Regions from separate parts of the Leptospira hartskeerlii genome, predicted to be linked through region 1. Evidence: riboswitches for the same ligand, from Rfam matches in the RefSeq annotation. Region 1 holds a riboswitch; the other holds the start of a gene.
What was found. A riboswitch is a leader RNA that binds a small molecule or an ion and turns the genes downstream of it on or off. The one in region 1 is predicted to bind cobalamin.
Positions count from the first base shown of each region.

Region 2: it holds a riboswitch for cobalamin, as region 1 does, so the genes downstream of both, CH352_RS07435 (CbtB domain-containing protein) here and CH352_RS14835 (TonB-dependent receptor) in region 1, are expected to answer to the same signal.

Region 1 covers NZ_NPDL01000008.1:84,112-99,256, reverse strand. The annotation lists gene CH352_RS14910 (DUF4349 domain-containing protein) at 1-646, shown strand, start outside; gene CH352_RS14905 (SufE family protein) at 728-1,126, shown strand; gene CH352_RS14900 (TPM domain-containing protein) at 1,132-1,686, opposite strand; gene CH352_RS14895 (TPM domain-containing protein) at 1,692-2,585, opposite strand; gene CH352_RS14890 (LemA family protein) at 2,601-3,212, opposite strand; gene CH352_RS19060 (hypothetical protein) at 3,287-3,424, opposite strand; gene CH352_RS14885 (GAF domain-containing SpoIIE family protein phosphatase) at 3,563-5,293, shown strand; gene CH352_RS14880 (DMT family transporter) at 5,304-6,227, opposite strand; gene CH352_RS14875 (hypothetical protein) at 6,230-6,916, opposite strand; gene CH352_RS14870 (hypothetical protein) at 7,023-7,517, shown strand; gene CH352_RS14865 (LIC_13076 family protein) at 7,560-8,291, shown strand; gene CH352_RS14860 (hypothetical protein) at 8,421-8,942, shown strand; gene CH352_RS14855 (class I SAM-dependent methyltransferase) at 8,960-9,829, opposite strand; gene CH352_RS14850 (hypothetical protein) at 9,986-10,468, shown strand; gene CH352_RS14845 (CapA family protein) at 10,545-11,591, shown strand; gene lsa26 (surface adhesion protein Lsa26) at 11,658-12,398, opposite strand; cobalamin riboswitch at 12,576-12,751, shown strand; gene CH352_RS14835 (TonB-dependent receptor) at 12,781-14,883, shown strand; gene CH352_RS14830 (YncE family protein) at 14,884-15,145, shown strand, end outside.
Region 2 covers NZ_NPDL01000003.1:431,642-446,786, reverse strand. The annotation lists gene cobJ (precorrin-3B C(17)-methyltransferase) at 1-54, opposite strand, end outside; gene CH352_RS07480 (cobalt-precorrin 5A hydrolase) at 51-1,205, opposite strand; gene cobI (precorrin-2 C(20)-methyltransferase) at 1,192-1,959, opposite strand; gene cbiE (precorrin-6y C5,15-methyltransferase (decarboxylating) subunit CbiE) at 1,968-3,194, opposite strand; gene CH352_RS07465 (precorrin-8X methylmutase) at 3,191-3,859, opposite strand; gene CH352_RS07460 (cobalt-precorrin-5B (C(1))-methyltransferase) at 3,860-4,966, opposite strand; gene CH352_RS07455 (FAD-dependent oxidoreductase) at 4,967-5,716, opposite strand; gene CH352_RS07450 (DUF3209 family protein) at 5,725-6,099, opposite strand; gene CH352_RS07445 (CbiX/SirB N-terminal domain-containing protein) at 6,109-7,299, opposite strand; gene CH352_RS07440 (CbtA family protein) at 7,296-8,108, opposite strand; gene CH352_RS07435 (CbtB domain-containing protein) at 8,099-8,281, opposite strand; cobalamin riboswitch at 8,419-8,603, opposite strand; gene CH352_RS07430 (SDR family NAD(P)-dependent oxidoreductase) at 8,667-9,533, opposite strand; gene CH352_RS07425 (alginate export family protein) at 9,684-11,471, opposite strand; gene CH352_RS07420 (hypothetical protein) at 11,763-12,284, opposite strand; gene CH352_RS07410 (nitrate reductase) at 12,606-15,145, shown strand, end outside.

The sequences.
Region 1 (15,145 bases):
TCTAAAGATAGGTCGGCTTTTAGAATATAAGGTAGATCTCAATTTCGAGACCAAAGATTTTATTGCGGCTCGAAAATTCCTATTAGAACTTTCCGGCAAGTATGGATTCGTGCAGAGTGAAAGTCTTCAGAATTGGGGAGGAGATACTGAGCCGAGTATGACAGCTGTCATTCATGTAAAGTCCTCCGATCTATATCAGGTTTTGATGGAATTAGAGAAGATCGGTACACTTACTTCTGAAAATATCCAAGTAGAAGATCATACTGAAAATTATACTTTAGAACAGATCCATGCCAAAAGAGAGAAGATCAGGATCGCAAGAAGGACTGATCTTGGAGCCAGATCCACGCCTAAAAACGCGGCAGAAATTGAAGAATTATTAGGACAATCTGAAGACTCAGCCGATTCTGCCGAATTCGAAAAATGGAAAATTATGGATAGAGTCAACTGGGCAAAGATCAGCATTCATATGTACGGCCCTAAAAAACCGAAGGCTGTAGAAGTCCCTAGTTTTGGAGATGCGTTTATCGATCTCGCAAGTCTTGGATTAAAGCTGATACTTTCTTTGATCTATATTATTCCTTTAGCGTTGATTGCTGTCGGGATTTTCTATCTGGTTAAATATTTGAAGAATCGTCTAAAATAAGAGAATGCCTCGCGTTCAAATTATTTTGTTTCCGGGGAAACCATGGTTTTTAGCCTAGAAGAAAACAACCTGGGGAAAAGGATGCCTACTCTGGAAGAAGCGCAAAAAGAAATTATCGCCGAGTTCTCGGAGGCGGCAGACTGGGAAGAAAGATACCAGATGCTGATCGAGATAGGGGACGAGCTTCCTGTTTTGGCTCCTGAATTAAAAACGGAAGATAGACTGGTTCCAGGTTGCCAGTCCAGGGTCTGGGTTGTCCCGGAAGAAAAGGAAGGAAAATTATTTATCCAAGCGGACAGTGACTCTGCGATCACAAAAGGAATGATTGCATTGCTCTTAAGGGTTTTCTCGGGAAGAACAAAAGATGAGATCAAGTCCGCATCCTTGGAATTTTTAAAAGAGATCGGTTTAGACAAACATCTTTCTATGAGCCGGAGGAACGGTCTCTATTCCATGGTGAATAAAATTAGAAGTTTCTAATATTCTTAACTTATATACGGTTCGTTCGAGATCTCGTTCGGATTTTTCTTTCTGGCAGGGAAATGTTTGCTTAATTCTTCGGTCAGCTCTTTGATCCCTGTAAGGATAGCATCTTTCGGAGCCTTGGACCTGAAACCTTCTCCTATTTTAGAAGAGATTAGATTTAATCTTTCCTGTCCTATCTTTTTATAAATACCACGATCCGCCAAGGTTACGATCTTTTTTTCGGAAAGAAGAATATAGATCAGTATTCCTGTATTTTCTTCCGTGTCCCAAACTTTTAAGAAAGAGAACATTTCTAATGCTCTATCCCTCGCAGTTTTACCGGAGAATATTTGGAAGAATGGGATCTTCGTTTCGACCGCGACTTTTAATTCTCCTCTATGAGTTTTTTCAGAATTAGCAACGGCAGATGTGATCTCTCTCAGATCTTTAGAGCTAAAATATTTTCGTAATAAAGTGAAACCTGATAGAGGTCCGTTCCCTATCCTAAATAGGTCCAAGAATCCTGCAAAAATATTGCGTACTAGTCTTTCGGTTAAAGAAGGATTTTTACTCATAAGAATTACCAATCCGAAGAGGACCCCCCTCCGCTAAAATCTCCTCCACCGCCGCTGAAAGAATCGCCTGAGGATGAGGAACTCCAACCCGAATCGCTGGAACCATAGGAACTCCAAGAACTTCCGGACCATCCCCCACCACCTCCGGAGCCTGGATTTTTGGCTGCAATGTAGATGATACAGAGAAGTATAAAGAAGATCACTAAAAGTGGAAGCATTACTTCTAAAGAAAAACCTAATAATCCTCCCACCCAATATCCTACATATGTAGCAAGTCCTGCTTGGAGAAGGCTGAACAATTTTTTGAATAAAAATCCTATTACGATCCCTATAACAACCAATGCGCCTATATAAAGTCCGAAATTATCATCTTCGGTTCCCGGACTAGATGATTCGTAGCTGGTAGAGCTTGGCTCAGGTAGAGGTTCTCCTTCAATAAGACCGAGTATTTTTTCGATTCCCTGGTCAATCCCTTCGAAATACTTACCTTCTTTGAATAAGGGCCTAACGTATTCTACCTGTATTCTTTTGCTGGTTACGTCAGGTATTGCTCCTTCTAACCCTCGTCCGATCTCGAAACGCATTTTTCGATCGTCTTTTGCGACTAAGAAAATAACTCCGTCGGCTGTTCCTTTTCTTCCTATTTTCCAATCCTCAGCTAAGCGGATGGAATATTGCTCTATAGTCTCGTCTCCGGTTGTCGGGATAATGACCAAGACCACTTGGCTTCCTTTACGTTTTTCGAAGTCTTTTAGTTTATTTTCTAAATTCGAAACTTCTTCTTCGCTTAATGTAGAAGTCAGGTCAGTGACTCTGTGGGCCAATTTGGGTATAGGGATCTGGTCTGCGAAAATCCCGGAGCAGAATAGTAAAATTGGAAGAAAGAACAGCCTTCTCATCTGAAAATCCAGGTTTTAAAATTGGACTTGAGGAGGTTTAGAAATTTCTTTTTCGTTTTCTACGCTGAAATTCGGTTTTACGTCGTAGCCGAAAATTTTAGCGGTGATCACGTTCGGAAATGTTCTGACTGTGATATTATACTCTTGGACAGAAGTGATATAGCGGTTTCTTGCAACAGCGATCCTGTTTTCAGTACCTTCTAATTGAGCTTGTAATCCGATAAAACTTTTGTCCGATTTCAGGTCCGGATATTTTTCTACCACTACCATCAATCTGGATAGAGCAGAGGTCATTTGCCCTTGTGCCTGGTTGAATTTTGCAAATAGTTCAGGATTATTTAATACTTCAGGTGTGGCTTGGACGGAACCAACGCTGGCACGAGCTCTAGTCACTTCGATCAATACTTCTTTTTCTTGAGCGGCGTATCCTTTGACTGTGTTGACCAGGTTCGGGATGAGATCCGCTCTTCTCTGATACATATTGATTACTTCTGACCAGGCAGCTTTTACCTGTTCGTCTTGGACTTGGATCGTGTTATAGCCGCATGAATTTGTGAAAAACAGTGTCAGACCGGTAAAACCGATCAGAAAACTTTTACGGATCCGAAAAAAATCGCCTTGGGACATTCCCACCTCCGACCAGCGGAATTCTGTAAGTAAAATGTCCCTTGGCAATCGGTTTTTTCTGACAACATTCCGTTTTATGCCGCCTCTTTTGGGAAATTTTCGTGTTTTTCCAAGGCTCTTTTGCGGATTTCTTCGATGAGTTTGTCTGCGAGCATTTCGGCAAGAGCAGATATTTTTTCTTGGTTGATCGAGTTCCTATATTCGGTTTTCATTGGCGCCTCCTTGTGGTCCGGATATAAAAATACAGCGGGCCCCGGACAAATTGGGAGGGCAGAAAATAAAAAAACCGGGAAAATTCCCCGGCTGCCTCAACCGATAAATAGAAAAATGGCAAGGGCCACCTGGCACGAATGGAATTGGATTACAAAACCCGACTCGATGAGATCGAGAAGGTAGACGGTTATTTTCGTAGGTCCCCGGAAGGGATCTGGTCCTACGAGTTGGATTCTCCTCTAGACATTGCTCTTCCCATTGAGGAACAGTGTAGGCTGATCTATGAGAATGCAAGACTGACTCATTGCAATGATACTATGGCCAGGATCTACGGGTATCATAATGCGGAAGAGATCAAAGGTATTCTATTAAAAGATCTTGTTGGGCCGATTAACAAGATGAATATATTCGGAATTAACGAATTCATTCGTTCCGGTTATAAGATTCACGACAGTGAATCCGAAGAGATAGATCTAAGAGGAAAACGTAAATATTTTCTAAGCACAGCTTTGGGAGTGGTGGAGAATGGATTCTTACTCCGCGCTTGGGGAGTGCAGAAGGACGTAACCTCCATTCGAGCCGCAGAGTCCAGGCTCAAAAGAACAATTGCGTTAGAAAGTTTACTCACCCAACTCTCTAGATATTTTTTAAGTGTAGAACCTGGGAATACCACGGACGCAGTGAACCATGCGTTAGGCGAACTTGGAAAATTCTGCGGAGCGGACAGAGCATTTTTATTTTTATACACTCACGCCGGCTTGACCATCTCTAACACAAATGAATGGTGCGCGGATGGAATCGAACATAGGATCCATCTATTACAAAATCTTCCTATAGAAACATTTCCTAAATCGGATTACGACACAATTAGCAACAAAGGCCATGTCGTTTATGATTCTTTGGATAATGTTCCATCTACACATGCTTCCTTGAGAAATCTTTTGGAAAGAAGAGGAACTCGTTCCTTGGTGGTGGTAGGTCTTTCTTCTAGAGATGAAGAGCTCGGTTTTATCGGATTCGATTCGGTAAAAGGCCAAAAACTTTGGACGGAAGAAGATATTTATATCTTGAGATTAGTTGGCGACCTGATCGTCCTGGCATTCGATAGACAAAAAAGAGAATCCGATCTGAATGATTTTTATGAAAGAATGAATCACGATTTGGAATTGGCGCGACTCACGCAAAGATCCTTGGTTTCGAGAGAATTTCCTACTTCACCTTTTTATAAAATGGATAGTTATTTCCGGCCTTTTGAAAAAGTGGGGGGAGATATCATAACGTATATCCAACATGAGAATGGTGTGCTAGATATATTGTTCGGAGATGTTTCCGGTCACGGGATTTCTTCAGCTATGGTTTCCGGGATGGCAGTACTTTCATTTAGACATCACGCGAAAGCAGGTCTTTCTCCAGCGGAAGGTATCCAACAGTTTGTGAAAGATCTAAAGCCGATGGTGGTGGAGCATCATATCGCTGCGGTCTGGGCTAGATTTTTTCCTTTAGAAAAAAAGTTGGTCTATTCTTATGCGGGGCATCCTCCTATCGTTCTGTTTAGGGGAGAAGAGAAGATGGAACTAAAAGGTATGAATCTTCCTCTTTTGATCTTCGATTCTATCGAATATTTTAACGAATCTATTAAATTACAAAAAGGTGATAGAATAGTATTCTACTCTGACGGAATGTACGAAGTATTCAATGCGGAAGGTAGGATATTAGATCTTCCAGGATTCCAGGACATTCTGCTTCAACATAGAGATCTTGGGAATTTAGATGAATATTTGGATCAGGTTGTTTCGGAAGTATTTCAATTTTCAGAAGGAGTGTTCGGAGACGATATGGCGATGTTAGTGATCGATATTAACGGCTGAGGATCCCTAACTACTCCAAGACCTTCTTCTTTCTTCCTAATAGAAAAACTCCTGAAAGAACTACTACAGTTCCGATAATATTCTCCCAGGTGATGATCTCTCCCAAAAGAATCGCCGCTAAAAATAAAGTAAATACTGGGCCGACACTTCCAGCGATGGACGCCTTATTCGAACCTATTCTTTGTATCCCTGCGGTGGTTAAGAATGCAGGCACGACTGTGGTCAAAAATCCCAATGCAAATCCGTAGCCATAGACTTGCCACGGTTGGTGTATTAGGATTTTATAATTCTTCGTAGAAAAGAAATGGATGAGCACAAAAATTCCGGACCAGATCATCAAAAGTGCGGTGAATTTTCGAGAACCCAGTTTAGGGATCATTTGTCCGCTTCCTATTAGATAAACTGCGTAGGCCAGTGCGGAAAGAAATACTAAGACAGCCCCGATCCAAGCAGATCTTCCTTGGGCTTCTGCATCAGGTAAAAATGCCAATAAGATGCCTGAGTATGTGAGCGCCACAGAGTAGATCTCGATCTTGTGAACCTTCTTCTTTAAAAAAACAGATCCTAAAAGAAGAACGAGCGCTGGAAACGTAAATAATACCAGTCTTTCCATGGAGGCCGATAAGTATTCCAGTCCCCAAAAATCGAAAAAGCTGGCCATATAATAACCTATGAATGCAAGTGAAACTACAATGCCGTAATCTTTTCTAGTAATAGGCTTGTCCGAATTTTTAGTGGATTCTTGGTAGAGAACAAATGCGAAAAATGGAATGGCAAATATCATTCTGAGTGCCAAAACAGTGACTGAGTCTATTCCAAATTTATAAACTAGTTTAACGATCACTCCTTTAGAGGAGAATAATACTGTTCCTGCCAGAGCGTATAGATACCCTAAGGTTTCTTCACTAAATCTAGAAACAAGAGTTGACTGCAAGTTTAACGTCCTAAAAAGAAATAATTCAATTGTTTTCGAGAGGTGATAAATCCTCCGCCAGGATATGTGACTGGAAAAAAGGAATCGCCCGCGATTTCGGAAGTTGCTTTTAGATCTCGGATCTGTCCGTAACATTCTGAAAGATAGAATGCGTGTCCACATCCTAGTAAATGGTATCCTTCGTGAACCATAGTGCTCGCGGCGCCACCTACGAGCAAATGTCCAAGAGATGCAGTATGAGCTAGAACAAATCCTCTGCTTCCTGTGGGGCTATCCACTGCTCCTAAAACTTCGAATGTGGGAATAAAGAATAATGCTAAAATATAAGAGGCAAATTCGTATGCGATATCCGAAACTCTAACTCCTGCCAATGCCAAGATACGATCGCAACCGTCCGGCAATTCCGCTTTATAGAGTTCTTCCATAATCGCTTTTCCGGTCCATCCAGGTCTTTTCCAATCTTTTACTTGAGCGACCTTTGCCTGTAGATTATAGAGGACTAATTCTTCATTCCAAGAATCGAATAGATAGTCCATTCTCTCTGCCGAGACGTTTTCATCTTTCCATACGCATACTCGGATAAATTTCATTTTTCCGTATTCGTAGGTATCTCTCACTGAAGTTTTATGGAATCCCACGGTGGTGCAGGAGGCTAATAAGATTAGAAGAAGGAAACGAATATGTCGCATGTTTGCAATTCTTTAGAACCTTAGAAAAACTCCTTGGAAAAGCAAGGACTTTCGTTCGATACTAATAGAGAAGGACAGTGTGTCTGCACAGTCAAAGTTTTAGGTGATGAGTTCAGTGAATCCGAAGAATAAAAAACAAGTGAAGAAGGTCCCTTCAAGTAAAAGATCTTCTTCTCCTTTGTTCCTGCTTCTGGTGGGAATTCCATTCTGCTTTTTTCTGATCAGCGCAATGCTCGGTAGCGTATTAAAATTAGATCGGGTTAGTTCGGAATTTGCATACGAGAATAGATTGAATCCGATCGAAAAGGCTTGGAGAGGCCTGAAGTTAAAAGTATATGCCTATGAATACGGCTCCGATTATCGCAATAAGATCCCGGAAAATGAGGGACGTGCCTTAGGCTTAATACGCGAATCCATTTTAGAATCCACTCTTCCCAGATACCTTTTTCTATTTTTGGCAATCGCAGTACCATTTTACTTTTTCGTAAGGTTGTTCAAGGACAAACCTCAGAAGAAGGCCTTATGGCCGGTGGCTATAACCGCAGATCCTAAGAGCAGAAAAACTTCTACGCTTTCCCCAAAAAAAATCGGACAGAATTAAAATAGATTTGATTACGTTATTATAGCGTATTGAACATGTCGTATGCTTCCAAGTAGACGATATTCGAATTTTTGTAAAATTATTACCCTGATCGGTATAACCGCATTACTTCTCCAAAACTGTACTTTAGATAAAAGAATAGAATTCGCTGGAGAAGATAAACTAGGCCTGGAAACAGGAAGTAAACCCTGCGAGGAACTAACTCATTATAATCGTTGGTTCGCTGTCTATGGTCTCTGGCGTATCCCCGGTTCGAGGGATATAGAAATAGAAAAGAAAGAAGGTAAGGTCTACTTCGCAGAACATTCCGTAAATTGGTGGCAGGCAGCTGCGAATGTGCTTACTGGTTTTTTCAGCACTATAGTATTCTATAAAGTAACAGTTAACGAATGTGATTTGGGAACCAGATTCGTTCATAGAGACCAATACGAAAAATTCTTCGAGGAAGAAAGAACGAAGGCTCATGCTGAGTTCTTTTCCAAAACCGAAAGAGAATTAGAAGATGCTCTACGTAAGTATTTGGATAAAACAAGTCCAGCGGAACATGCCGGCAAAAATTACAGTATGATCATTCTGAGAACCGGTAAAACAACCGAAGCGAGAGTAGTGGGACAAGATGTGGACTCTCTTAAATTGGAAACGGAAGATTCAAACGGGCAAAAGCATGAGTTTACTCTTTTAAAAAAGGAAGTATATAAGGTGATCTTCGCCACTAAGATTATCAAAGTAAAAGATACTCCTCCAGCAAAGGAACCCGGCAAAGAAAAACATTAATAATATGAAAGCATCCCTCCTTCGAGGGATGCTGCTTCTCGTTTTCGGTCAATAAATTTAACCGTTACAAAAATCCTACTTGTGTATAGACCTTATATTCGCTTATCATACTGCTAAGGGAATTCGCAAATGTTATCTTGCCGTCTTTTATTCAATTCTATACTTTATAAATTTATAATATTATTGTTTGCGATCCTGGTTTTGGATTGTGGGCTCGCTTTAGGCTACCAAGCCGAAGAAGAGGTTGCTAAGGCATCTCAAGATAATAATAACAATTCGATGTTGGTTACCCTAGGTTTGTTAACCGGGAATTCGGGCGGTTTACTTAGTTTTTCTCCTTCTCCTTTGACGTTTTCCGCCTCAACGGGAAAAGCAGCATATGATATTACTGTTCATTACTGGCCAGGTTCAGGCACAGGGGAGTTACGTATCGATCTGGTCTGGAATGGGATAATGTCTTGCGCTCCACAAGAAGGAGTGTTCGCTGTATTTAATGACGACCAGTACCCTGTGACTTTTGCCGATGTTTCTTTTAACTGTTTTATTACCGGAACGGGCGAAGTATCGCATATTGTGGATACGGCCATCGGATCCGGACTTCCGAGTGTAGGAACTAACCTCGGAAATTTAAGCGTAACCGTAACCCCATAATCCGGGCTCCAAGAGAATTACCTCGCCACTCCGAAACAAACTGCCATCATATCACCCTGGTCAAATTTTTTGACCGCCCAATCTGCAAACTTCTTAGAAGTTTTATAAAAGATCCCGGATCCTTTTTTTGCAGTCAGACCGCTCCCGTAAGAGATATGGCCGAGCGGAATATAACCCAATTCATTTCCTAAAGAAATAATGCCTGGCAAACTATAATAATAGAGATGTTCCGGAACGTTCAAATATCTCCACTTCGGTCCCAGGTATTTTGCAAGAACTCCGTATCTACAGGTAGAAAGGATCATTCTTCCTCCTGGCTTTAAATGTCTTAGGATTTTTTGAAGTGTTTCTTTCGGGTGATGCAGATGTTCTATACTTGCCCAAAGAGTGATCAGATCGAATTTTTCTTTTCCGTCCAAGTCCCAGGTCAGAAAATCTTTTTGCTCCACATCTAAACCTAAAGTTTCTTTTGCAAAACGAACAGGTCCGCTTGCGATATCTAAACCTTTTGTTTTCCAGTTTCTGTTTTTTAGATAATCTAAAAAATAACCGGCAGCACATCCTACATCTAACGCGGATCTTTCGGAACCTAACATTCTTTCCCAATCGAAAAATCCTAGATCTTTCAGATTCAGATTAAATACTCTTGCGATCTCCTTTTTAGTTTCTTCTGAATAATAATTATCGTAACCTCTGTCCGTTCTTTGGGTGAAGTAAGAATCTTCATAATACTTGGAAACTTCTTCTAAGCTAGGTTGAGGATTGACCTGAACCAATTTACATTTTTTGCATTCTACTATTTGAAAGATCTCTCCTTTGGGACTGGCTTTGGAGAAGAGCGGAGTGAATTCAGAATTAGAACAAGTATTGCAGGGAATAGATTGCATACTATAAGGATCGGTGGTTTACGAGGTTTTCCGACATAAAATGGGAACCTGATCCGATTTTAAGGCTTGCTTTTTCAATAAATTTATTATTAAACATAAATCATGCGAATCTCTCTTTGCCTTAGAAATAAATTTATTACGAGCTTTATATTCCTTATGCTCATTGCCCATAACATAAGTTGTGGGCTTGTGCTTACCGGAACAGATGTAGGTAAGGAGTTCTTAGGTCTTTCGGAAGAAGATAAAAAGGATCCTGAGAAGGCAGCAGTCGCATTACTTTCCTTAGTAACAGGAGGAGGTAATTCATTACTCGTATTTACTCCGGTGGTGTTATCCGTAACTGCGGGCGCAACTGCAACGTACCAAGTAGGTCTTAGAACGGTTCCCTCAGATTGGACAAGCAATGATGTGACAGTCGGTTTTGATATAGACGTATCTTCTTGTCCTTCCGGTACTTCTCCGAATTTTTGGCCTTTTACTTTTAGTCCTCCGTATAATCCAATAAGTAATTTGAATTTTAGTACGGTTAATCCTGGATCTTGCATAATACGTTATAGCGTGAGTGGAGAAGTGACTTCCCAAACATCCGGTCTGACAATTGGTGCGGACGCTGGATTTCTTCCTTTGACGATTCAGTAGAATGTAGGTAATTGAAGCCGTCCCGAACTTAGAAAAACCGCTTTTCCAGGGATAGGGTTTTTAAAATCCTTCCACTATGTATAGAATCCTTGCATTGTCCTCTCTTTTGGGACTCTCTCTTTTATTTTCTCAATGCCAGCCGATCGAATCCGTAGAACCGGAAACTTTGAAGATCAAAGCGGTGGGAGATTTGGTAATGGGAACCAATTATCCGGAGAATAAACTTCCGTCCGATCCTAAAAACACTTTGTTCTCTCAGGTTGAACCGAGTTTAAGAGGTGCAGATATACTATTTGCGAATTTTGAAAGCACTCTGACTGATTATCCTCATTGTGCTAAAAATATCAATCGCCCTCTTATATTCGCTTTCAGAACTCCTCCATCATATGCAAAAATCCTAAAGGATGTTGGGTTCGATATAGTTTCCATCGCGAACAACCATAGTTTAGATTTTCACCAACAAGGTTTCGAAGATACAGGTAAAAATCTTTCCGAAGCGGGAGTTAGATTCACCGGAAAAAAAGGTGCGATCACATATATGAACGTAAAAGGAATTTCAGTGGCTTGGATCGGATTCAGTCATATGGAAAGCGCTCATAATCATGTGAACCAAATTGAAGAAGGCGTTGCTCTCGTAAAAGAAGCCAAGAAAAAAGCTCAATTGGTTTTTATATCCGTTCATGGCGGAGCGGAAGGTGGACCGGCCTTACACGTAAAAAATGAGCAGGAAAGATTTTACGGAGAATATAGAGGAAACCTAGTCGCACTTTCTCACGCTTTGATCGATGCAGGTGCAGATCTATTCATTGGACATGGTCCTCACTTACCAAGAGCATTCGAATTGTATAAAGGAAAATTGATAGCATATTCTTTAGGGAACTTTTTAGGATATAGAGTATTCTCCACGAAAGGATATGGCGGTTATTCTTTGGTCTTGGAAGCGGACCTCGACAAACAAGGGAATTTTATCAAAGGTAAGATCCATCCATTGCAATTAAGCCAAAATGGGATCCCTGCGCCTGATCCGGATGCTAAGACTACGGAACTGATCCAGTCTTTAACTAAATCTGATTTTCCGGGAAAAGGACCTAAAATCCAGTTAGATGGAAATTTCCACCCTTAGAATAAAAAAGCCGATGCAGGAACAACTCCAGCATCGGCTTTCTATTTAATAAAACGTTAATGTGAATTATTCGGTCTTTCCGGTAGGTTCCAATGCTCCCGCTGGTGCTTTAAAGTTGATCTCATAGATATCGTAACGAGAATCTCTCCAACCGGTCACGTAGGCAACTGAAACTCCTATGAAGTACCTAAGTCCGAATTTAAGAGTGTTAGTAGCGAAGTTCGCGATCTCTTCGTCTGTTACTGAGAATGGGTGTACTTTATTTCTGGTCTCATCCAGATATAATCCTTCCCAAGTCCCTACCATGGTTCCCTTATATTCCAAACTTAGAATACGTCCAGTAACGGAAAAATTTCGTTTTCCTCCGGATTTGCTTTTGCTTACGATCTTATCAGGCAGACCCTTAGGAAGTGATCTTTCTTGGAGTTGTGCTCCGATCACTTCGTAGTCCGAAGATAAAGCGATTGGTTCGAATCTATGGATCCTGTATTGGACCAAAATTTCTTGGTTTAAACTTTTGCTTAAGAAGTTCACCACATCTGCGTTTTCAGGACGAACACTGAATTCGATTTTTTGTTTCGCTGGAACAAAACATTCGTCTTTCATTTCGTCGCAAGCTTCTGAATCGTTTATAGTATAAACTTCTAACAAACCTTCGTAGGATTCAAAGATGACCCCTCTGCTTTCGAATTGGATCAATTTTGCAACAGTCCAACCCTCGGAATAAGTTCCGGCTGCGGATAAGGATGAGGTAGTTAAAAGAAAGATCCCTAATAAAAGAAATCTTAAGGATGAAAATCGTTTCATTCGAGTTCGGTGCTCCCTGTTATGTAGGTAGACCCGAAGGGAATTCCCTTTGGGCCACGAATTCGTGAATCCTTTCCGATTTTTATCTTACATCAAGAAAATATTTCTTTGAGAATTCGAAAATGTAGGAGTTCCTACACACTGGCCTCTCCAAAGTCTCCTTTTTCAGATTGCCCCTCCGACTTGGGTTGGGAACCTGGTCTTGCAAGTAGATCTGAAAAGGGAATCCGGTGAAAACCCGGAACTGTACCCGCAGCTGTAAACGCCTAAACGGTCGGACAAGACCACTGTCGAAAGACGGGAAGGGTCCGAACCTTGGCGTGAGTCAGAAAACCTATCCGAGCTACTTTCAATTCTCTGGCTTTCGGGAGTTAAGGCCTCAATGTATAAAAGACCCAAACGATTCGGTAAGATACTTCATCTAGGGCTCTTTTTATTTTCCTTCCAAATATTTTCCCAAGAATCCCAGAAGACCGAAACTTCCACAGTAAAAGTGGTGGGGAAGACCAGTTCAAATTCTCAACCCGAAAATTTCAGAAAAAACCCAACAGGTTTTCAGACTTCGATCGATTTGGACCAATACAATGCACGTTATACGAACCTTCCGGACGTTTTAGAAAGAGAAGCAGGGGTTAGGATTAGAAGATATGGAGGATTAGGTTCTTATTCTACTCTTTCTCTTCGAGGAACGAACCCGAACCAAACCAGGATCTTTATAGATGGAGTTCCTTTTAATAATGCGCAAGGAGGAGAAGTAAACCTCGCGGATCTTCCCTTCGATAATCTACAAAGTATAGAAGTATATAGAAGTGGTGCTCCTGTCGGCTTTTCCGGTTCAGCGATCGGTGGAAGTGTAAACTTAGTCACAAGAACGGGATCGGGCCCTCCTAAAACTCGTGTTAATATCGGAGCAGGGAGTTTTAATACCGGAAAGGGTAGCATAACGCATACAGGAACTTATGGCGGGATCGGGACTAGCGTGTTCTTGTTGGGAGAAAAATCGGACCAAAACTTTTCCTATCTAAATAATCACGGGACCGTGCTTGTCAATCCACTGGACGACACGATTGACAAAAGAAGAAATGCGGAGTACGAAAGGACTTCCGGTATGATCGGACTTAGCGGGGATATCGGAGCTACCAAGATCAAATTTTGGAATGATCTCAATTATAGATTTCACGGGATTCCTGGACCTGCAAGTAACCAAACCCAGCAAGTCCATCGTAGATATCTTAGAAATACATCCTCTTTGGGAACGGATACAAAGGGTTTATTCGATGGGTTATTAAGATTAGAAACTCGGACTTTTACTTCATTTACGAACGACGATCTATTCGATCCAAAATCTGAATTTTCAAAAGGAACTCCTAACTCGACTGCGCATATGGGACAGTCCGGGTTCCAGGTCACTCCTACTTTCTATTTATTAGAATATTATCAAATTTTGAAATTCCATGCAGGGGTAGAAAGAGAAACATTTGAAAGATCCAGAAGTACTCCTCAAAATATAGATCTTAAATACGAACCCGGAAAAACAAGGACCTACACAACTTTTCAAGTAGAGGACGAATTCCGGTTTTTGGACGGAAAGTTAGTTCTGACTCCTGGAGTTTCCTGGGACTCTTACAGGGATAAATTCCAATCCGACGAACCTTGGTATAGAAAACAAGACCCGTTCGCTTCTGCAGTAAAAACCACCGAGTTTTCGAATCCTAAAACAGGACTTCTCTGGAGATTTTGGGAAAAAGAAAATTATTCTTTGGAATTCAAATCCAATATCGCAAGGCAATACAGGATCCCAAGTTTCCTAGAATTATTCGGAGAAGTCGGAACGATCATCGCGAACGATTCTCTTAAACCTGAAAGAAGTGAGAATGGGGACGCAGGTATTACAGGAAGATATAAAAACGGAGAGCTTAAATCTAATATTACAATTTCCTATTTTAGGAAAAGGATCAAGGATATGATCCTATTCATTTCGAATTCTCAATTCACTTTGAGACCAGAAAATGTGGACTCTGCACGAATTGATGGCGCGGAAGTTTCCCATAAAACCGAATACAAAGGCTGGAAATTTCTATTAGAATATACTTATCAGGAAGCGATTAACACTTCTCCTGCACCTTATTTGAACGGTAAATATCTTCCTCTTCGACCAAAACATGAGATCTCAGGAACGATCGCATACAGAGGAAAAACCTGGGAACTTGGGTTTGAAGGTGTATATGTGGGAGCTGTCTTCAAGGATAGGACAAACGAATATGTAAATTACCAACCTGCACGTCAGATTTGGAACGCATATCTTACACTTGTACTATATACTTCTCCTGAAGAAGAAGATCCTAGTAAAAAAGGAGAAAAGACTCCCAGAGAACTGCTCTTAAGCATAGATCTTAGGAATATGGGAGATAAGAGAGTGGAGGATATTGTAGGATATCCTTTGCCGGGAAGAAATTGGTTTATCACCTTGAGTGGGAGGTTTTAAGTGAGATTCGAAACACGTATCATTCTTCCTTTCTTCATTATCTTCTTTTCCTTCTGCGGTGATATTGAAAGACCACCTTTATACACTCTATTCTTAACTCCAAATCTTCCGAATAATATCGGAGTTGTTACTACTGATTTTGCGAGTGGAGGAAGGTTTAAGGTCTTAAATCCGGAGCTTCTTCTTTCTTATCCCGGATTGACACCTATTCATTCCGATGCTGTTGCCAGATTCGGAAATGATAGAGTGTATATTCTAAATC
Region 2 (15,145 bases), on a different contig from region 1:
GTTTCCTGGACCGATCCCAACAATATTCAATTTTCCTTTTGGAGTTTCGTTCATACTTTCTCCAAACTTCCCGAGGGGATTTCAGATCTGGTTGCAAATGGGATCCTTGCTACCGCGACTGTAAGATTTTTTCCACCTTCCGTTTCTTTGTATTTTTGTTTTGTGACGAGTAATCTATCGGATCCGGAAAGAAGAAGTGCGGATGCTTCGCTTACGGAACGAGTCCCCACATATTCAGAAGCAGCTTTAGAAACTTCCGAAATCCCTCCAACTTTGTCTAAGCTTTCGGCGGAGAAGGTTATAAATTTCCATCCGTATTTCTGGGAAATTCCCAAGAACGCAGGTTCTTCTTTTTTTGCATTAACGCTTGCGATCGCTTTGACACTTTCAAAGGATAAATTATATTCTTTTAATACTTTAAGGATTCCGTTCTCCACAACTTCAGTAGGGATCCCTTTATCGCAGCCCAAGCCTAATACGAGCGACTTAGGTCTGTATATCACTGAATTAGAATATATTTCCGGAGTTTTGGTCCTGATGTCCGTTCTATCACTTGCGATCAGGAGGATTTCATATTCTTTTGGATCTATATTTTCTATATTGGTGGAATATTCTACACCCTTCGGGAGGTCTTTTCCCAAAGGCCAAAAATTCGGCTCACCTGTTTCTTGCACAAATAATACTTTGGTTTCATTTACTACTGCAGCACAGGCTCTCGTTACATTCCTATCCGGATCTTCCAAACTCCAACACAGTTCTCTTCCTAAAATATCCACAGTCAAAGTTCCTGAAACATCGGAAGCAGTTGTGATGACAGGTATGTTCTCTAAGAGATCTGAAATTTTCTGAGTAAAAAAATTGCCTCTTCCTACGTGGCCGGATAAAACGCAGATCGTAAACTTTGCCTGATCATCTATACAAAGAACTGCTGGATCTGTCTTCTTACTCACCAAGAGGGGAGAGATCATTCTAACTACCGCCCCGACACTGATCACAAAAATATGGCAATCGTATTCCATGAAAGTTTGCCGAAGCGTAGGCTCCATCGGAAGACTTAAAAGTTTGGATTCCTTGGGAGCGTTGGAGATAAATTTAGGTGAAACAAATATATCTGCCTCTTTTAGAGAATAAAATAGATCTGTTCCGGTCTTCAGGCCGTGCTTTGTAATTACGTAGATTGCGTAAGATTTTCTACTCTGAATCATCCGAAATTCCTCTTAGGACCCCTTTTCGTCTTCTAATAGAAATGATTACCATAGAAAAATAATCACAGGTTTCGTTTTTGATAGACTCTATATCTTTTACGATCCTCTGGCGGTCGGTTGTCCCATAGGAAACATAAGTTGCATTTTCCAGAATATTCTGTTCTTTTAATATTTTAATTAGTTCCGGAACCACTTGTCCGACTTTAGTCAAAACGATCGTATCAAAATCTTGGATAAGTTTTTCCAAATCTTCTAATCCATATGTGGCAGGTAAAACGCAGAATCTTTCCCTTCCGTCTGCAAGCGGTGTGAGTAAGCTGGCAGGAATTGCAGTAATAGAAGAAACCGCTGGAACTATTTCGATCTCTATGCCTGGCCATCTCTCTGGAGCTTCTTCTAATAGATAACTCCAGGAACTATATACGGAAGGGTCTCCTTGCGTGATGAATGCAACGTCTAAACCTTTTTCTAATCTCAGACCTATTTCTTTGAACGCTTTATCCCAGGCTGGGATTAGAATATTTGGATCTTTGGTCATTGGAAAATGTAAGAATAATTTCTCTTGTGTTTCATTTTCCTGAACTACGGGAGAACATACTCTCCATGAGAAGGAGGGAAGTGACTCGCTGCTCTTCGGAATTGCGAGCACAGCGGTAGAATTTAAAATATGGACCGCCCTAAGAGTAATTAGGTCCGTTGCCCCAGGTCCAACCCCGACTCCGTATAATTTTCCGTATTTTGTTTTTACATTCATAAAATATATTAAGATTTCCTGATTTTGAATATATGGATCGGATTTAACGCCTCATATCTGAGATAATCCGCGAGTTTCTGGCCTCTGGAAATATTGATTAGGCTTACTTCCGGAATTAGATCCATGTCTCGAAAAGTTTTGTAAGCCTCAGAAACATTATCTAAGGTGATTGCATTTGCCACCAAACAACCGCCTGGACTTAATCTTTCGAAGGAAAGTTCTATGATCTCTTTCATATTTCCCTTGGAGCCTCCTACGAAAACGCAGTTGGGGGAGGGCAGGTCAATTAATACCTGGGGAGCCTTTCCGTGTATTAAGAAAACATTATCCGTTTTATGTGAGAGAATGTTCTGCTGACAAATTTCTATTCCTTCCGGATCTACTTCGATTGCGTATACTTTTCCTTCTCTCGCGATCCTGGCTGCTTCTATCGAAACTGCTCCTGAGCCTGCTCCAATATCCCAAACCACGGAATTCGGTCGGATTTCCAACGCAGAGAGAGAAAGAATTCTAACTTCCCTTTTAGTGATTAATCCCTTTTTAGGAAGACGTTTTGCATATTCATCTTCTCCTAAAAAAGGGAGAAGAGGAGAAGGTTTCCAATTCGGATCCTTTCTAATAAGGATAATTACATTTAGGTCTGAAATATTTGGAGTCTCTGCCAAAGTTTCCAATTCGAATTCGCGAACCTTCTCTTCTTTTCCTCCTAAATTTTCACAAACATACGCTTTCCAATCCGTTTCAGAATAATTTAATAAATACTTTGCGATCTTAGAGGGAGAGTTTGTCTCATCAGTCAGGCAGGCAATTTTAGAAATACTTTGTAATTTTGTAATGAACCCTTCAATCGGTCTGCCATGTAGAGAAACAAAGGAGGCATCGTCCCACTTGACTCTAATTTTAGAAAAAGCATTTTGGACAGAGCTTGGAGCCGGAATGAATTCCACATGATCCTTTCCTACTTTTTTTAAGATCAGATTTCCGATCCCAAAAAATAAAGGATCTCCCGAGGCAAGAACACATATCGTGTGCTCCGCAGAAAGTTCTGCGATTTTTTCTGCGGTCCGAACAACATCATTTTTGATAATGATCCTTTCCCCATCAAATTGAGGGAAGAAGTCCAGATGCCTTTCTCCTCCGGCAAGAACTCTTGCTCTTGCGACTGCACCCATTGCTTTACTGGAGAGGCCGACACAACCGTCGTCTCCGATCCCTATAACGGTAACCGCTTTCAAAATTTTTTCTCCGTGGAAAGAAGTAGAAGAGCATGTATGATAGAAACAGCGATCGTGCTCCCTCCTTTTCGTCCTCGAGTAAGGATATAAGGGATGGAATGTTCCGATTGAAATTTAATATCTAATAAAGCCTCTTTAGATTCCGCAGCGGACACAAATCCTACCGGAACTCCGATTACAAGAGAAGGGCGAACTCCTTCTTCTTGAACTAGCCTAACAATTTCTAAGAGTGCAGTCGGCGCATTTCCGATAGCGATCACACTTCCATTCAAAAGTCCTAAACTAGAAGCCTTACGCATAGACTCTATCGCTCTTGTAGAGTTATTTTCTTTTGCTCTTTGGATCACTTTAGGATCGCTGATGAAACTATAGGTTTTACAGCCATAAGCTCCTAATCGGTCGCTGTTCAAGCCGGCGATGATCATCTGAACATCACAAATAATCGGACAGCCATTTTTCAATGCTTCGATCCCGTCGCGGATCGCATTTTGATGGATCTTCGTTAGATCTCTGTATTCAAAATCAGCGGTTGCATGTATGATCCTTCTGACAACTTCCCAATCATCTGGCGGATGAGAATGCCGTCCTGCTTCTTCATCTATAATTGCAAAAGAATTATTTTCAATTTCCCTTCCCAAGGAGGTCATTTGTCGCATATCGTTCATTTATTCCGCTTCTCCTTTGATTCCCCATCCTTCCGGAGCTTCGAATTTTCCCAGAAGTGTTCCGTCGAAATCCACCATATAAGAGGAAACCCTTAATCCTAATCCGTGTTTCGAGCAATTTTCGGAAACGATCTCACAGATCCTAGTAGTGACATAAAAATGTCCGGATTCTTTACAAATATCTAATACATGTCTTGCTGTATTTGCTGCTTCTATGTTGGAGCAAACTGTCTCTGGGATGTCCAAAGATCTTGCAATGTTCGAGAGCATCTTTGTGTTTACGGAAGAACCTCCTCTATGGGTCATCATGACGCCATCAGCCATCTTAGAAAGTTTTCCGATCATACCGACTATTATAACGTGATGGATGTCTTCTTTAATTGCAGTCTTGATCCCTGTTCCTATGAAGTCGCCCACTTGGATGAATGCGATCTCGTTCATATTTGGAAGAAGGTCCATTGCAAACTTTTCAGACTTTCCACCAGTGGTTAAAATAATACACTGTTCACCATATTCTCTAGCGACCTGTATTGCCTGTATTACACTTGCCTTATATGCTGCAGTAGAATAAGGCTTTACGATCCCGGTCGTGCCTAAGATTGAGATCCCACCGATCAGTCCCAAGCGTTCATTCATTGTTTTTTTAGCCATCTCCTGGCCGCCTGGAACACTGATTGTAACTTCCGCGCCTGAAAATGAGGAACCGATCAGCTCTTCCAATATCATTTCCGTAATATTCTTTCTAGGAACCGGATTGATTGCAGGCTCTCCGATCTCTAAGCCAAGTCCTGCTTTTGTGACTACTGCTACTCCTTCTCCACCTTTTAATACGATCTTATTTTCCTGGTTGAGTTTTACTTTAGCAGTTAGCTCGGCTCCATGAGTACAATCAGGATCATCTCCAGCATCCTTGATGATGCTACAAACCGCACTATCCTCCGAGATCTCACAACGTTTTAATTCAAAGGTGACTTTTCTTTTGTTCGGAAGAGTAGTTTCAATTTCTTTAATGATCCGGCCTAAGATAAGAACTCGGACTGCTGCTTTAGCCGCGGCAGCGGAACAGGCTCCAGTAGTGAATCCTTCTCTTAGTTCTTTGGTTGCCATTTACGCTTTTCCGAGACTCACTATCGGAGAATGAGTATTGAAGAATGCTTCCATTCCGATCCTGGATTCTAAAGTTCCTAAACGAACTAATTCAGATCTTACTTCTCTTAAAATATTTCCGTCTCCACTTAAGAATGCGTTTTCCGGAACTGTACAATCTCCTAAAATCGATTTCAAAATTTCTAATACTGAAGAGACTCTTTCCGGATCTGAAATAGGAGGGATTTGGAAGATATTTGGAAAATTAGAAACGCCTGAGAGAATATTTTTTAATTCATTTTCACTCAGAAAATCTTCCTCTTTTGTTTTGAGCCAAACTGCAGTAGTACTTTCCAGTCTTCCTGAGAATTTTTTGGAAAGGAGAAGTCCCGCAAGAGAAGTTATCCCGGTATCCGTTGCCAAAATGAGAGAGAAACCGGGAGATGGCCATGTTGGATCTCCTACAAATTTTCCCCAAGGACCAGAATATTCTAATTCATCTCCTAATTTTAACGCAGGAAGAATACTCGACGCTTTTCCCGTTCCTAAACATTTCACACAGATCCGAAAAGATTCCGTTTCCGAATCGGAAGAAAGAATAGAATAAGCTCTTTTGATAGCCTTGCCATCACTATCGTCGCCAGAGTTTAGGATAACGTATTGCCCTCCTACAAAGTCGAATGCGTGACCATCCGATCTTTCAAAATGATATATATATGAAGAAGGACTTACGTTTTCCTTATGGATTAACTTGAGAAGTTTTTGGCTCAATGTTCCTCCTAGGAAGGGTAGATCTCATGCACAAAGTCGTGCATTTCTTCTAAGTCCATGTATAAAGTTTGGAATGCTTTGGCGGAGTTCTTTAGGTCCAATTCCACCTTTTTGGTAAGTATTAAAAGAGAAGTATAATATCCCGATTTAGGATCTCCAGAAGGAAGCTTAGAAATTGTTTGTTCTAATTCTACCAAACTTGCTTCGAAAAACCGGATTAGATCGCCGAAATTATTCGAATTCGTCAAAGACTGGATTGGACCGGGAGAAGAGAGAGCCTCAGTTCCTATTTCATTCTTTTCATGTTCGATAACCGATTCATCCTTGATTCCAAGAACATTCATCATACCTAATCTTAATGCCGCTATTTCATGACAAGCCATACTATATTCCTATTGCATAATATTATCAACTAAACGAGAAACGAGTCTATCTTGTAAAAGATGTTCCGAAACCAGATCTTCCGCATCTTCCACGCTAACTTTTTGATACCAAACTCCGTCTGGATAGACTACAACTACTGGACCTTCTCCGCATCTCCCCATACATGAAGAGCGTGAAATTTTAAAATCCGATTGTCTTCCTTGTACCTTTAAAATGGATCTAATTCGTGAGACTAAGGCAGAACTTCCTTTGCTTGCGCAGTCTATATTCTCACAAACAAATATATGTTTTTGTAAATTACGATGAGGGAATAGATGAGGAGCCGCCTGGTTATGAGTTTCCAAATGGCGGATACTCCAAAGGAGCGCCTTTAATCCTCCTACTTTTTTAGAAAGACCTGGAAGTTGTGTCCTGTATTCGCAGGTATCACAAGGAAGAGATAATTTTCCGGAGATACAATCTTGTATCCTTTCATCAATGACGGAGAATAGTTCAGGATCTGGGCCTAAATAGGAAGAAACTTCGGTTTTGATCCAAGGAAATTTTTCGGAGAAGTTTTGGACCAAGGAGGAAATTTTTTGGATCAATTTTCCTCCGAATAAAAAGTAGGGGACCACCAGAAGTCTCTCCGGTCTTAACTTGGAAGCCATCTCCAAGGTATCCGGCAGAAGTGGGCTTGTTATTCCAATGAATGAAGGAAGAACAAATGAGAAAAAATTTCCTTCTTGGAACAATCTAACTGTCTTATAAAAATCTCCATTTGCATCCGGATCGGAAGAACCTCTATTTACTATGATCACTCCTGTTTTAGAGGATTGTTCTACGTTTAGAGGTAGAAATTCTTCTGCACGCTTTCTAAGTAAGGACACCATCTTAGAATGAATACCTAAGCTGCTTGCAATTTTGAAGGAATGAGTTGGAAAATCGAACTTAATCCTATCTAAGACAATTGGGATATCATTTTTGACATGACCTGAAGTATACAAAAATAGGGGAAATATTATAATATTCGAATATTCTCCGCATAATTCCTTCAACGCGGTTTCCAAATCGGGTTTTGCAAGTTCCACATAAGCATGTGATATTTTCAGATCCGGACGAGTAAGTGAATAGGCCTCAACCAAGGAAACAAATTCCAAATTGGAATTTTCTTCCCTGCTTCCATGACCTAATACCAAAACCGCAATTTCAGGCTTCATTTGAACCCCAATACCTGCCTCGGTTTCCAAAATAAGAAAAATAAAGAAGATAATAGAAACCAGAAGAGTAGATTCGTAAGTAGGGTTACATATTCGAACTGTATCCTTAATTCTTTTGGAGCGGCAAAGTTTTCAGAAATTTTAGGCGCGCCAAGATAGAATGGAAGTCCTACGAAGAAAAGGAAAAGTATGATAGCGAAAACCCATTTTAATCTATTATGGATATTTAAATAAGATAGAATTAATCGAGATGCTAAAACGCCAACTGAACTAGAACCGACGCATATATACCACCAAGCTTGTCTTTCGGGATAATCGTATGCACTGGAAGCTCTACCTGGTAATTCAGGAGGTAGTCCTAAAAATGGGATCCCAAAGAAGATTAAAAATCCACCGATCGTAAATAGAATGCTTAGGATGATCGTTTTGGATTGGGAAGGGTTTTGTAAAAATCCGTTCGGAGGAAAGAAGGTCATCCAAAGAGAAACTAGAACTCCAAAAGAAATTCCTAATAGAACTGAGCCGATTACTGTTCCAAGATTTCTTTTTTGCAAAAGTTTATCACCTTCAATATCTTCAGAGGAAGAAGTTTTCACTTTTGCATGAGAATGGGCTTCTACATGCGCGGAATGTGCATGCGTATGACCTGAATTGGAATTTTCTGATGCAGATTTAGATTCAAACTTCTCCGCTTCTAAAATCAACGGAAGATTCCAAATGCAAACCAGGATCCCTAAAACAAAACCTGATACCAGACCGGAAAATAACCCAGCCCGCAATATATCAGAAAATCCTGATCTTAATGGCATGGAAAGCCTGTCGAATGTCTTATATCATGAAAAGTATCGTGCAAATACACCATCGGTTCCAAGCCTACTGCATAGATCGTAGAAAAAGCAAGAAACCCTACTAAAACCAGAACGGAAGTTCTAAGCCATAGTCTGGCTCCCGAAAAATCCTTCGAAACGGAAATCGAGCGCATAAAAATCCCTCCTAAGAGATCTTCGCCTAACAAGATATAAGCGATATTAAAGCACAAAAGAATGAGCCTAAGCATCGCATGAACAAAAATGTTGAGTTTAGTTACGTAAGCGTCTTACATCCGAGACTGATCACGTAGCTTCAGGATTTTTGTAAGGTCGTTTTCTGACTCGAGATCGTCCTACTCAGCACGTCTTCCCAGGCTTTTACGCCCAGTGACATCTTGTGCCTTTTGTCCCTCTTACAGCGGCGGGTACCGTGACGGAATTGCACCGTCTTCCCATAGATGAGGACATCTATGTTCCTACAAAAATAGACTGAGATTTCAGGATCTATTTAGGTGAGTGATTTTGTATAGTATTTTATTTTCGTCAGAGCAAAATTCTCTATACTGCATTTCTATCTTTTTGTTTTTTCTTGTATAGTCTGGATTGTGCTGCCTTTAATTCAGAATCAGTAAGCTTAATGCTGAATTCAGGAAAATGCCTAAATAGAAAATATTGGAGCCAAGAATCCCAGCCTGTATAGCCGATGAACTTTTTGTTCGGTATCCATTTTAAGATTGCCTTTGCTACTGAATCGATTGCATGCACTTTGTTTAATGCAGAACCCATCTCAATTTCCTTACTTAATTCAGGTTTGTCAGTATTTTCCTTTTCCAAACCGGGAGTGTCTGTTGTAGGAGGAAGAAATAATTTTACTTTTACTCCATGAAGCATCATCTCTTGGCGGAAACCTTGTGCAAAACCGACTATCGCAAACTTACTCGCAGAATAAGCTCCGTATCCGTAGATGGAAAAGAACGCGAGAGTAGAGGCTAAAAATACGATCTCTCCGCTTTTTTGTTTAGCAAAATGGTCATTAAAAGCGAGCGCGCTGTTCACATGACCGAAAAAGTTTACATCCATTAGATTTCTATAAACTTCGTCTTCCAGGTCGGAAGCTTCTCCCGCTTTTGCAAAGCCGCTGCTACAAATTAAGAGGTCTAATCCCCCTAAAGTTTGGATTGCCTTTTTGGCTTCTTTTTCGAGAGCCTTTTTGTCGGAAACATCCAAAACTGCGAAGCCAAATACTGCTGTTGGAGCTCCTACAGCCTTTAATTCCTGCACAGTTTTTTCTAAATTAGATTTTCCTCTGGCAGAAACGATTACACTTGCTCCCGCCTTCGCTAATTGGATTGCAATTCCTTTGCCTATACCTGCGGAACCGCCTGTTATAAATACTTTTTTGTCTTTGTATCTGGTGAATGACATATTAGAAAATTCTCTTCAATGCGGGCAAGGTTTCTCTTTTCAGGAAACTATTCAATCTAATTCGAAACTTTTTGGATAAAGAATTTGAGAACTTGTTCCAAAAAGAAAGGAGGGGCCGAAACTTCGACCCCTCCCAGGGAAAGGATTGCCTTATAGGGAGGCGGAGACCATGAGATAAAAGAACTTAGAAGTATCATCGAATGTGTATCTATTATCCGGATTAGAAGCGAATGGATTTGTTCTTTCGTTACCGATCGCTTCCTTCGCTTTTATGAGAGAAATCCCCATCCAGATAGAAACAGATTCGGTGTAATTATGGATCCAAGTGAAATCATATTGATAAAATAATCTTCTTCCTAATCTGGAATTATCATAAGAGAACTTATCGTTAGAATAATTTTCCGTGCTTGCTCCGGTATTTGGGACTCCCGAAACCTTATACCAAGCATCTTGCAGATTTGCTTTCTGAGTATCGTAAATCGCAAATACGAACATTCCGTATTCCGTTTTGAGATTCGCTCGAATAGAATAAGACTTTATGTTTTCAAATCCAGCCATTAGGGATTGGCCGTTCATAGTATTCCAATTCGGGAAAGAGCCTGCGATCTGAGGAAATAAACTCTGCCATGTCCCCACTTTAGAATCGGATCTATTCGGATCTCCGGATGCATATGTATAACCTAAACCTAAGCGGATCCAATCGTTGACTTTGATCCCGGTATCCAAAGAGAGAAGTCTTGTATCATACTGCACCTTCTCCGTATAAATGTTTTTACCGTTAGCCGCTTTTTGATCTAGGATATCCCAGTCCGCTTTGACTCTATCCCCTGTCATTCCTGATTGCCACGCAGATTCTATCGTCCAGTCCCAAACCTTTCCCGCCGGCAAAAGGTTATTATTGGTCCGATTGGTGAATCTAAAACCGGTGGTCAATAGATCGTCTCTTTGTTTTAGGCGATTATCGAAGTCGGTAGGATTTGAATTCGGGATCCATTTTTTGGAAACTTCGAACACGTATAGATCCAGATGAGCTTCTTCTCCTAACTTGATCGTATTATAAGCACCGAAAAAATATGCCTGGTCTATGGATCCCTTGGATCTTCCGTTGCTTGTGGTCAAGCCATAAGGTGCGTCATATTGATTGGACAGGATCGTTCCGAATACATGCGATCTAAACCATTGGGAATCATGCACGAATCTAACTCCGTCGAAAGCAAAACCAGTATGTAGCCAATTTAATGGACCAACAATTTTCAGATCTCCGAAGGCGAATACCTGTCTGCCCACGAAAACTGAAACAGGAAGTTTATCAGTTTTTTTGAATACTATATAAGCTTCTCTAATATCCGTATTATTTCTAATATTCGTATTGGTAGAAGTAGCCGGAGTCAAAGTGGTCCCGGCACCTGTGCTGAGCCCGTAAGTCCAATTACCGGCATTCTGAGGAGTTTGGCTTCCTCCCCAAAGCCTACTATCTTGCATAGTGACTTTGATCGCATAATAAGGAGAAGGATCGAATAAAAACCAGAGTTGAGTATTCTGTCCTACGAAAGAGCTGTAATCATCTGTCTTCTTATTGAAGTCCGGATTCTCTCTGGCTTCGAATCTGGGACGGACAGAAACTCCCAGTTTCAAATTATCCAACCAAAACAGGTCCGACTTTTGAGTGTCCTTCATTTGTTCCGGAGTGACCAAGAGAGTTCTGAGATGATCTACCGGAATATTTCCCTTCCAAGGAGAATTGTATTTAGGTTCTGGTTTCTTAATTTTCGGATCGGTACCTTCTGTTTTATTCGTATCGGAAGAAGAGGGCAGAGGGTTCTGATTCGTTTCCTTCGCGTTTTTACTCGGATCTTCTTCCGAATATAAAGGAATACTAATAACGATAGTTATTAAGAGAAATAGAAAATTAAACTTTAGTTTCGGGATCGTATACATTCAAGACCGCCCAGGGTAAAAAATATCTTTATAAGACTTTTAGCAATTATCGTGCCAACATGTGAAAAATATGCTAATGTTGAATATTTTGGCGGATTTAATCAATTTGCTGAAATTAGAATCGAGAGTGTTCTTTTTTATGCGTTTTATAAATGCGCGTATTGTATAATTAAGGTACGTTTTCTAGGAAAATTCTTTTTGTAGTATCTTCGACGCTTCAATATAAAGCAATGTGGACTTCTTTTGTTGCTATTTTCTAAAAAATTATACGATTGGCACAAAATTTGCTTTTTAAGATACGATGTCTATGTTCAGTTTTTTGCGGAAATTGAATCCGTAATGTTCTATCAATTCCAGTTCGAGTTCGTTATTGAAACGAATTATACTCTTGGCGGTTTCTTCTAGTGAAACCAATAGAGGACCTTTTCTTCCTTCTTGGATTTCTTTTTGAAGATTCCAGAAGTATTTACTATTTTGTAGGGACTTTTTCTTATCCGTTTGTTTACTTTCAGAAACTCTTTTGTGAATCGAAACTAATTCACTCGGAGTTTTTATATTTATATCTACTTTTTTTAATTCGTAAGAAAAGTCGGGATCACTCCCATTTTCGGAGGCCAGTTTTGTTTTTGAGATCACCGACGGGAGAAGTTTGGAAATGTCTTCGTAGATTGGAAAGGCTGCAAAGATCCAGTTTATAAGATTTAAGCAGGAAAGTTTTGCGGGAGATCTTTTGTATTCCGCCCAGACTTCCTCTAAAAAATCCGCTTGGGAATAGAAAAAAAATAAAATTTCATGCTCATTCTTCTCTTTCATTTTTGGGGTTTGAGCCTGGAGACATCCAGTATTTCTTTATATGCAGGATAAATGCCAGATCTAAAAAAGAAAGGCAATTCGTTTCCGATTACTTTGAATCCCGATTCCAGTGCACATTCTACACTTCTTGCTTGGAGAAAGCCAGTATATCCCAGTGAACAGGCTTTGTCGAAGATACTACATTGCAGAAATTCTATACAAACTGCCTTAGAACTGAGGATGAGAAAACTTTCTCCCTATGAAAACACGTTCTGGAAGCTTCTATTTAGCCCGTTTTTCAAATAATCAAGGATTTGGCGTGATAATTGCATGAATATCGATATGCAAAACCAGGAAACCTTTCAGACCACCTGTCCTTATTGCGGGGTGGGTTGTGGCCTGAAGGTAGAAAAATCTGGGCCACTGGAGATTTCTGTCAGTGGGGATCCGGATCATCCTACAAACAGAGGGATACTTTGTTCAAAGGGGATGAATTTGCATTATTCTGTCATGGACAGAACGGATCGGCTTTTATTCCCAATGATGAGGGAGGATCGTTTTTCTCCTCTGAAAAGAGCAAGTTGGGATAAGGCATTGGACCTGGCGGCGGAAAAATTCAAAGGTTTTATTCGCGAATTCGGTCCCGACTCAGTAGGCTTTTATGTTTCGGGACAACTTTTGACGGAAGAATATTATATTATAAATAAGTTAACTAAGGGATTTTTAGGAACAAATAATATAGATACAAACTCAAGACTTTGTATGAGTTCTGCAGTCACAGGATATAAAATGGCATTCGGAGAAGATGCAGTTCCAGTCGGTTACGAAGATCTGGATCTTGCGGATTGCTTTTTGGTTGCGGGTGCAAATCCGGCTTGGTGTCATCCGATCGTATTCAGAAGAATTGAAGCGAGAAAAAAAGAAAATCCGAATATCAAATTGATTGTAGTGGATCCTCGCAGGACCGAGTCCTGCGAACATGCGGATATTCATTTGCAAATAGATCCAGGCACTGATATTTATTTATTTCACGCAATTGCAAGAATTCTAATAGAGAAGGATTGGATCGATCCTAAGTTCATCCACGATCATACGGAAGGTTTTGAAGAATTAAAAACAAAAGTTTTTGAGATTTCTATTTCAAAGGCGTCGGAGATCTGCGGGATTTCGTCTGAACTCATTTATAAAACCGCCGAATATATTTCTAAATCGAAAGGTTTTATCAGTCTATGGGCCATGGGTTTGAATCAAAGTGTGGTTGGAGTAAATAAAAATTTAGCTCTGATCAATCTTTCTCTCCTAACGGGTAATATCGGTAAACCTGGGTCCGGTCCATTCTCCTTAACCGGACAATCCAACGCTATGGGGGGAAGAGAAGTTGGCGGGCTATGTAATCTTCTTCCTGCTCATAGAGATCTGGAAAATCCGGAACATAGAAAGGAAGTAGCAAAATTTTGGGGAGTGGACTCTATCTCTGAAACTCCGGGTTATAGTGCTACAGAAATTTTTGAAAAGCTTGCTTCCGGAAAAATGAAAGCAATTTGGATCATTTGCACAAATCCTGCAGTAAGTCTACCCGATGTGAGGGCCGCAGAGTCAGGCCTTCGTTTGGCAGAGTTCGTCGTTGTTCAGGATATTTCCGCGGACTCAAGTGTAATTCCTTTTGCGGATCTTGTTTTGCCTGCCGCTGGTTGGGCGGAGAAGAAAGGTACTATGACAAGTTCCGATAGGAGTATTTCAATTCTTCCTAAAATTTTGGAACCTCCCGGAGAGGCGAGAGCTGATTCTTGGATCATACAAGATTTTGCAAAACGAATGGGATTTGGTCCTTCTTTTCATTATTCGGATGAAGAAGAGATCTTTCTAGAACATTGCAGATTAACCGAAGGAACTAAGATAGATATATTAGGTTTAGATTATGAAGAAATTCGTAAACATAGGGTTATAAAATGGCCTTACCCTCAAAAAGGACATTTTGATAATGTAAGATTATTCGGTGATGGAAAATTTTATCGTAAGAATGAAAAGGCAAGGATTCATTCAGTAAGATCCGAAGACGATTCCGAAAAACCGGACGGGGATTTTCCTTTGGTGCTCACAACTGGTAGGATCAGGGACCAATGGCATACAATGACTCGGACAGGTAAGGTTAGAAAATTAAGAGAGCATAGGCCTGAACCTTTTTTAGAGATCCATCCGGACGACGCTTACAAATACGATGTCAAAGACGGAATGGTGGTGATTGTTTCGAGTAAAAGAGGATCCGTTCGTGCGAAAGCGCTTCTAACCGAATCGATCAAGAGAGGTGTAGTGTTTTTGCCAATGCATTGGGGGAGAAAGAACGGCACTGATATATTCAGATCCAATAATCTTACAAGTTCCGCTTCCGATCCATTTTCCAAACAACCTGGCTTTAAAATTTCTGCGGTCCGTATTACTCCCTATAAAAAACCTAAGGAAAAAATACTCATCGTTGGCGGTGGAACAGCGGCTTACGCATTCTTAAAACAATATCGTAGTCTTGCTCCTGGAGACGATATCACCGTAATGTGTAGGGAAGAAAATCCGTTTTATAACCGCGTGCTTCTTCCGGATTATATCGGAGGGGAGAGGGAATTTGACGATCTGATGCCTACCGATCCAGAAGAGGTCAAGTCCTGGAATTTGGATCTATTTCCGAATAAATCGGTTCAGATGATCTACACGGAAGGAAAAAAGGTCCGTGATACGGAAGGAACATTATATTCTTATAATAAATTAGTTCTTGCAATGGGTAGTTCTCCCGTCTGGCCTAATAAGGTTCCTCCCGAGATGCAGGGAGTATTTAGTTTAAGAAGTAAATCAGATGCGGATCGTATCAAAGGTTTTTTTGTCCCAAAATC